One region of the Butyricimonas sp. genome, then DNA from elsewhere that is predicted to be linked to it. Evidence: riboswitches for the same ligand, from Rfam matches in the RefSeq annotation. Region 1 holds a riboswitch; the other holds the start of a gene.

Region 1 (4,154 bases):
CAAACGATAGTCCGACCAACCGAGACCTCCCGTAACTTGTAAAGTCGGTAACGGACGAACAACCACCTCAATGTCAAAACCTCGCGAGTCGGCTCTTCCGACTTGTCCCCGGATACTCTTCTCCGTGGCCACGCCATCCACCAATACCGTCGTGTCTCCCAGACTCTTCACGATATTATACTTACGAATATAAAACACGCTTGCGTTTATATCCACCATCTCGTTCAAGGTGTAACGTACACCGACTTCCGTGGAATACCCCTTTTCCGGCTTGAACACTTCGCCCCCATCCTCGTCAGGATTGAACTCGTTACCCTTGCGGTCCAAATACATCACGGTAGGACTATATGTCGTGGTTACAGGATTGAAATAAGAAGAAATAGAACCGTAGAATGACAATTCAGGCATGGGAAAATACACGACACCCACTCGATACGTGAATGCCGAGGTCTCCACCTCTTTCCATTCTTTCCTGTTCTTCGTTTCATATTTCTGTTTCCCGTCATCAATCGTGGCACTTGATGTTTTCCGGCTATACAAATCCACACGCCCGGATGCCATCATTTTCCACTTATCATTAAATTCGATCACGTCATGCAAATAAATTCCATGCGTTCTCTCCGTGCGCAGGGAAACGGCTGAAACTTTCGTGTCCCACCACCCCTGCACGATATGCGGATCCCGCACAGGCAAAAGTGCATCCAAACCGGGCCCCCACAAATCGTCATCTCCATAACCGTTATACTGGGCGAAATCAAAACAATTGTACGTCCATCCCAACGTGTAGTTATGCAACACGGAACCTGTCTCGAACTTCCCGGTCAACTCGATCGTGTTATTCACGTTTTTATGGTCCGGGTTAAAATTCAACGGGTTCTGACGGGCAGCATTTCCCCGTTGAACCGTATCCAAGTCAACATAAATCTTCTCGGTCTCTGACTTTTTATAATACCATTTGTATATCGGGTCTTTGGAAGTGCGGTAAGAAAGCCCCTCAATACAATGATAATCCAAATCACTGTGGAAATAGGAAAAACGTTCTTTCAACTTCATCCAATCCGTGATCTGGTAAACGTATGACACAGACATATCCCATACTTTCCGTTTCATGTAATTATTGGCAAAGTCATTATAAACCTCGCGGTAATCCGCCTCCGGGTGACGATCCCCCTTCAGCGCGTACGGTTTGTCTCCGTCCACGTAGAACATATCACCGGGCATAACGGGTGCAGCCCCGATCTCGGTCGTGTAATCATCATCGGCATAACTACCGGTCACATCAATACGTCCCCACTTTCCTAAATCAGCTCCCAAAACACCATACACGGAAAAACGATTTGCATTCACCTCACGCCATCCGTCACCCGTTGAATAATTGATATTGGCACGATATTCGAGAGGTCCCACAAGTTTTCCCCCGAAACCAAGAGTAGCTCGTCTCTCATCCCAGCTACCATAACTGATACGAGCGTTGGCCGAGAAATCGGGAGATGCTTTCTTGCGCACGATATTCAACACGCCACCCATAGCCGAATGTCCGGCCAAAATAGCAGCGGGACCCTTCAATAACTCGATAGACTCCACGGCAGCCAAATCCCCGTAAGGTACGTTATTCTTCAACGTCCGCTCATCGCGAATCCCGTCAATCATAACAACCGCACTCCCCTGTCCGCGAATGGAAAACTGTTGGAATTGCCCGTATTGCTTGTCTTTCGCTACAATCCCCGGCAAAAACTTAACGGCATCCATCAGATCGACAATCCCTTTCCGGTCAAGCATCTGACTAGACAACTTGCTCACCGTTATCGGAACGAAACGTAAAGGCACATCCAATCCCAACAAATCAATCCTCTTCTTTTTCTGCATCACATCCACCTGATCGATACGGAATAAAGAATCCGTGATACTCTTTTTCTTTCGCTTGTCGTTCTCTTGAGCGAGAAGCGAACCGACACACACAAACAGCAACAATGCTAATACAACAACTTTTTTCATACAACTATATATTAATAATGAATAAAGCATTATTAACATAGTCTTTTGGGCAACATGAGTCTAAGGTAAAATCCGTCTTTTTCCCTCTCGCTTTTTTTCCCGAAAGCTATGGTTTATCTTGTTCGGCAGGTCTTCTGACTTGTTCCGGATTTTGTTGCCTTCCCAGTTTATAACCAGTGACATTTGAAGTACAAAATCCCTTGTAAAGGAACTTACAGCTGCGGGTACAGTCCCGGATTCACACCGGGTTCCCTATTAAGCGTTACCTCCATGACCGAAGGTTCCGCACCAAAACTTGGTGCGAAAGTAATACATTTTTTTCATCCGGCAACAACCTTTTATAAAAAATTATATACATTTGTCTCGTCTTAGGTGATGTGTTGATGCCCAATTAACACACAAGAGGGAAGCCGGTTAGAATCCGGAACAGTGCCCGCTACTGTGATGCCCGTTTCTCCGGATAAGGAGATTCAAAGAAAGATTCTTACACCACTGTCCACACGGATGGGAAGGTATTTTTCTTAGGCGTAGTCAGGAGACCTGCCAAGACAAACATAGGTAATAGCGTATTCTCGGGGTCAGGAATACTATTATAAACATTTAAAACATCATCATCTAATGAAGAGAATTGTAATGCTAGGCATGATATTCATGTTAGCCTTGGTAAGTACCTCGTTTGCAGAGATCACATTAAAAGGAAAAGTCACAGATGCAAAGAGTGGAAAAGCCCTCATCGGTGCAAACGTTCGTCTGGTCGGAACAAGCATAGGGATTGCCACCAACAACAAAGGGGAGTTCATTCTGGAAAATATTCCGGATGGCACGTACACGCTACGGGCAAGCTATTCAGGCTACGAAGTTGCCTCGATAAAAGTCAACAGCAACAAAAACGACATTCTATTCCGGCTCACGGCCACCCCGGTAAACCTGAATCAAGTTGTCGTCACGGGAACGGGAACACACCGCCGTTTGAAAGATTCTCCCGTACCCATCGAGGTCATCAGCGGTACTGACTTGAAAAGTGCGGGCGTGAACTCCTTCGAAGATGCCCTCCTGTTACTGAATCCTTCATTCAACATACGTCCCACCGTCATGGGTTCCTACTTCACGCTGAACGGCATGAGCAACAAATACATCCTCATCCTTGTCGACGGCAAAAAAGTGGCCGGGGACGTGTCCAACAACACCGACCTCTCCCGTATTGACATGAGCCGGGTCAAGCGTATCGAAATACTGAAAGGAGCGGCATCCGCACTCTATGGTTCCGACGCTATTGCCGGGGTAATCAACATCATCACGGAACAACCGAAAGACCCGATCAGCGTGCAATCCAAGACCCGTTTCGGGGGAGAATCCAGCTTCTCGCAAAATGCCAGCGTAGACCTACACTTTGGTAAATTCACCTCTTCCACCTCCTACCAAAGGAGACAGATGGGAGGCTGGCAATTAAGCCCTTACGAGATTGACGGGGACACAGCCATACTCACGAGAAGAGAAGCTTCCAGCAAGTTCCATTCCAACATTGTCAATCAACGCTTCACCTACGCCCCGGTGAAAAGCCTAAGCCTGTACGCCCAAGGGGGGTATTTTGACCGGGAAGTAAACCGTCCCGTGCAGGAGAAAAAAGATGACGGGGGCTACACCTATGACCTAACCTACATGGACTACAACATCGGCGTGGGCGGACGCTACCAGCTAAACTCCACCGATTACATCGCGCTGGACCTCTACATGGACAACTACGAATACAACAAACTGTACACCGTGGCACAGGTCAGTAAAAAAGACACGACCTTCCGCGTGGGGGACGAGGAATTGACGAAACGCCAAAAATACTACAACGGGAACCTGAAAGGCGTGTTTAAACTCGGCTCATACAACAAAATCTCCGCAGGCACCGAGTACACGAACGACTACATGAAAAACCCCGGAAACCTCGAAGAACCAGAAGAGATCTACACGCTGGCCCTGTACGCACAAGACGAGATTCGCCTCTGGAAAAACCTGCAAATTTTGCCGGGATTCCGCTACGTGTACAACGAGATGTTTAAGAACCGCTTTACCCCGAAAATAGCCTTGATGTACACCCTCGGCTCCTTCAATTTCAGAACATCCTACGCCGCCGGTTTTAAAACCCCCAGCATACAAGAACTATATTA
Region 2 (4,154 bases), 110 kb from region 1:
TCCCGGCCAGCAATATTCGCCCGGACTTGATTTCCCCTAACCCCGCCGTGGCCCGCAGCAAGGTACTTTTCCCGCTGCCGTTACGTCCCAGCAAGGCGATCAACCCGCCCCCGTCCAAGCTGGCCGACACCCGGTCCAGCAGGATTTGTTGCCCGTATCCCAGTGTTAAAGATTCTAGTTGTATCATACCGGTCGAAGATTTTTATATACTACCCAAATAATTACCGGAATTCCCAGCAGGGCGGTAATACAATTCACGGGTAGCACGAGTGTTTTAGCAATAATATCACATATCAACATGGCCACGACTCCCAGTAATATGCTTCCCGGCAAAAGTGTCCGGTGATCCGCGTCGTTAAACAACATACGGGCCACGTGAGGCACGGCAAGTCCGAGAAAGCCCACCGGGCCGCAGAATGCTGTCACGGTTCCGGTCAACAACGTTGTTGACACGAAAATAAGCGTTCTGGCACGCCGTATATTCAGTCCCATTGTTTGGGCGTAATTCTCCCCGAGTAGAAGAAGATTCAATGCCTTGATACAATAAATCGAGAGAATGACACCCACGCAAATCACGGGAATCATGATAAACAGTTTCGTTGTCGTGACGTGTCCTAGGGAACCCATCGACCATAGGAAGAACATTTTCAATTGTTCGGCAGAACTCAAGTACTGTAAAATCTGTATGATAGCTCCTGCAATGTAACCGATCATCACTCCCATGATCAACACCCCAAGGATATTTTTCACGTAACGACTGATGATGGCAATCAGTAACAGGACCATGACGGCCCCGCCCCATCCGGCCCCGACAATACCTACCGACTGCCAGAACCCGGAATGTGCCAGTCCCAGCAAAGGAGTCCCTAGGATAAAGAAAGCAACGCCTAATCCCGATCCGGAACTTACTCCCAACAAGTAAGGATCTGCCAACGGGTTCCGGAAAACCGTCTGCATCTGCAAGCCGCTTATCGAAAGCGCCACGCCGATCAGAACAGCCACGATCACCCTCACCAATCGAATCGACAGCACGATATTGCGGGTTGTCATATCCGTCTCGTTACCCGTGAACACGTTCCAAACCTGCCCGACGGAAAGTGCCGAATCTCCCGACACCAAGTCGAGCGCGAACAGCACGAAAACCAGCAGGCTCAGGAAAAGGAATATGATCGAATTGCGTTTCACGATAAAATTGAAAATGACATCACCGTTATTAATTTCTTGATTTATGATTTTAGATTCCAGCCGCACGGGGGGACGCTTTAACTACCCCCTCTAACTCCCTTGCACAGGGGGAGGATACGCTACATTGTAATATCGTAGCGTCTTCTCGCATTCGTCTCTCCCCCTGTGTAAGGGGAAGCTGGTGGGGGTAGATGCTTTTTTCATTCTAAACTCTAAATTTTAAACTCTAAACTATTCCAAGTGCCTGTAATAATACAAATCCTCCGTCACCAGTTCCGGGTGTAAGATTTTGATCAGGTCACGGAGTACGATGTCCGGGTGGACAACAGCCGATTCCCAGTAATCATTTCCCCCTTCGGGCGTTAAGCGCAAGTTATTATTATAGACCTTGTTTTCTTGGATGGCTTTCGCATCCTTGAATTTCGGATTCATGATCTTTAACTCGTCGAGAGTTGTTGCCATACCTACATTCAACCACACGTCAGCCTCGCGAATCAACCCGTAGGCTGTTTCCAGCCCGATGGGTTCGGCTCCGTTAGAGGTGTTTTTCTTGTAAATATAATCCCCTCCCGCATCCGTGATTAATTGTGCCACGTAGCTTTTCACGGAAGGCATGGCCCAACTGTCATTCCACGGCGTGTTCAGCATGACGGTAGGACGTTTTTCCACGTTTGCCGTTAACTGTTTCATGTTGTTATAACGTTCGGGTATTTCTTTAAATACTTTTGTACCTGTTTCCCGGCTATCCGTTAATTCGGAAATGGCAACCAACCATTCAGCCTTACCCAGCGGAGATTCTTCCAAGTATTCCCCCACGTACATATAAGGAACATTCAATTCTTTTAATTTGTCCGTCACGGTTGATTGCGCGTCCCCGATGCCGTAAAGTAACACGAGATCCGGGGCCAACCCGACAAGAAGTTCGTAATTTACTTCTGCCCCCATGTCTTTTATGGTTTCTTTGTGGGCAAGGACATACGGGTTGGAAACATAATTCATCCCGGAAACTCCGACTACTCGATCCACTTGGTTAATGGCATCCAGCATGGCGATGTAAGTGGATGACATGCACACAATTCGTTTGGCTCCCGCGGGAATAATCACCCCGTCAAAATCTTTCGGTGCCTGCTCTCCGTTCCGGGCCACGAAGTAGGACATTTCAATGCCTTCCGCTCCCTGCCAAGGATTACGCACGCGAATAATCGTGCTTTCCGTGTTATCAGCTCCCATGATGTCGAAGCCCGCGGCGTATTCCGGTGAGTAAACTTCCTTCGTGAAGGCGGTCGTGGACTTTGTTCTCGTTTGACAACCGGATAGCATCAGAAGAACGATTGACATGAATAAAAATAGAACTCGTTTCATAATATAATAGTTTTTTGCTTCGAGAGAGATCTTTACGCAAGCGGGAAAAACCTGAAACGGTAAATCAAAACAGAATGACCTTGCCATCCAACCTGATTACCATCTGAATCCCGCAGATGCAAATCTGTCCCTCGTCATAGCAGGTCTTCTGACTTATCCCTTTTATCGTGCCTTCCCAGCATTCTAACCAGTGGCAAACGTACGATAAACTTTTCCTTTAAAAGGGGGAAATACAGCAACGGGTATTGTCCCGGATTTTCACCGGATTCCCTTTTTCATTCAATACATCACGAAGTGGTGTATGAAACTATGACGGTGCGAAAATAGGTCGTAATTTTTAATTAGACAATAAATTGGATAAAAGATTTTTATTTCATTGGTATGAACCACCTGTTAGGCGAGGTTTTCGATGATCAATCCCGTCACGGGGGAGGATGCCAAGCGTGTAATAATGTTTAACTTCTTGCATATCTGTCATAAGGTCCCCCATGCCGATGAATTCCCGCGGGCGTAACGTCCGGTAATCACGATTTCGAAGAGAGGGGGGAGCGTATGGACATTACACTCCCGCGTACACGCTTGGAGAGAAACGGGTGGTATCTTTATTGCCAAAAAACAAGTAGAGGTGTAGGGGCGTTCCTTCCGGTTGTTTTGCTGCCGGGATGTCCACGGTCACCTTGCCGTCGCCCCGGAACGAGTTAAAACACGTGATCATTTGCGGGGCGCGGGGTAAGGTCCCGTAAAAATATCCCACATACACTTGATCTGACACGCTCGCTTTCGGGCAGTCAATGTCATTTTCCCAGTTTAGGGTCACGGACCATCCTTCCCTTGTGACACCCGTGATCACCGGTGCATCCAGCGTGCCTGTCGAGAATCGGAATGTCGGGAAAGCCCATACCCCTTCTCCCGGGCGAAAACATCCCCCGTTTTGAGAATGGAATAAGGAATCGCTTTTATTTATTCCCATCTCCTTGGCCATGAGTTTCCATATCGGTAAATCCCCGATGGCACGACGATAGATTCTCCACATTTTACGGGCTTCCGTGAAACGGCTGGAGGATTCCTCTTCCCCCTCGGTTCTTGTTTTTTTAGGGCTCCGTCGTGATTTGCAGGCCCGAACTTTATTGCCGTGTCGGTAATAGGTTATCCCGTCGATCCGGATAGAGCCTTGTGCCAAGAGAGCTACTGGAATAGATAATGTGTTTTCCATGATAATAATTATTTGATAATCACTCGTGTATTAATTCATGAGCAAAAGTAGATAGAATATTTTTAATACGCAAATAAAACTCTTTTAAAACGCTATTATATATAGCGATTTAATAGGGGTTTAATAGCGTTCTAATAGCGCTTTACACGAAAGTGATCACTTATATCTCATGAATAATACATGTAATAATTTATTTATTTAGTTTGAAAGTGTGACTACATTGGTTTATTTGTGTATCTTTGTTGGCGAGAAACATAAAAATAACAGGATATGGCGGAATTTGTAAATCCACTTGGAAAGATTCGGGGTAAGTTCGGTAACGTAATCACTTACGGGGGACCAAACGGGAAAAATTATTGCCGGGGGGCAAGCATCTCGCGTAAACCGAGCCAGG

Evidence for each region. Region 1 has a riboswitch for cobalamin ahead of QVC79_RS06110 (TonB-dependent receptor). Riboswitches for the same ligand answer to the same signal wherever they lie in the genome.
Region 2: linked by a shared signal. The riboswitch ahead of QVC79_RS05690 (ABC transporter substrate-binding protein) and the one ahead of QVC79_RS06110 (TonB-dependent receptor) in region 1 are both predicted to bind cobalamin.

Annotation. Positions count from the first base shown of each region.
Region 1 covers NZ_JAHZBP010000003.1:267,960-272,113, reverse strand. Annotated here, with positions in the region: gene QVC79_RS06115 (TonB-dependent receptor) at 1-1,995, opposite strand, end outside; cobalamin riboswitch at 2,103-2,304, opposite strand; cobalamin riboswitch at 2,349-2,557, shown strand; gene QVC79_RS06110 (TonB-dependent receptor) at 2,614-4,154, shown strand, end outside.
Region 2 covers NZ_JAHZBP010000003.1:161,790-165,943, forward strand. Annotated here, with positions in the region: gene QVC79_RS05680 (ABC transporter ATP-binding protein) at 1-187, opposite strand, end outside; gene QVC79_RS05685 (FecCD family ABC transporter permease) at 184-1,137, opposite strand; gene QVC79_RS05690 (ABC transporter substrate-binding protein) at 1,417-2,505, opposite strand; cobalamin riboswitch at 2,669-2,874, opposite strand; gene QVC79_RS05700 (hypothetical protein) at 3,107-3,760, opposite strand; gene QVC79_RS05705 (hypothetical protein) at 4,031-4,154, shown strand, end outside.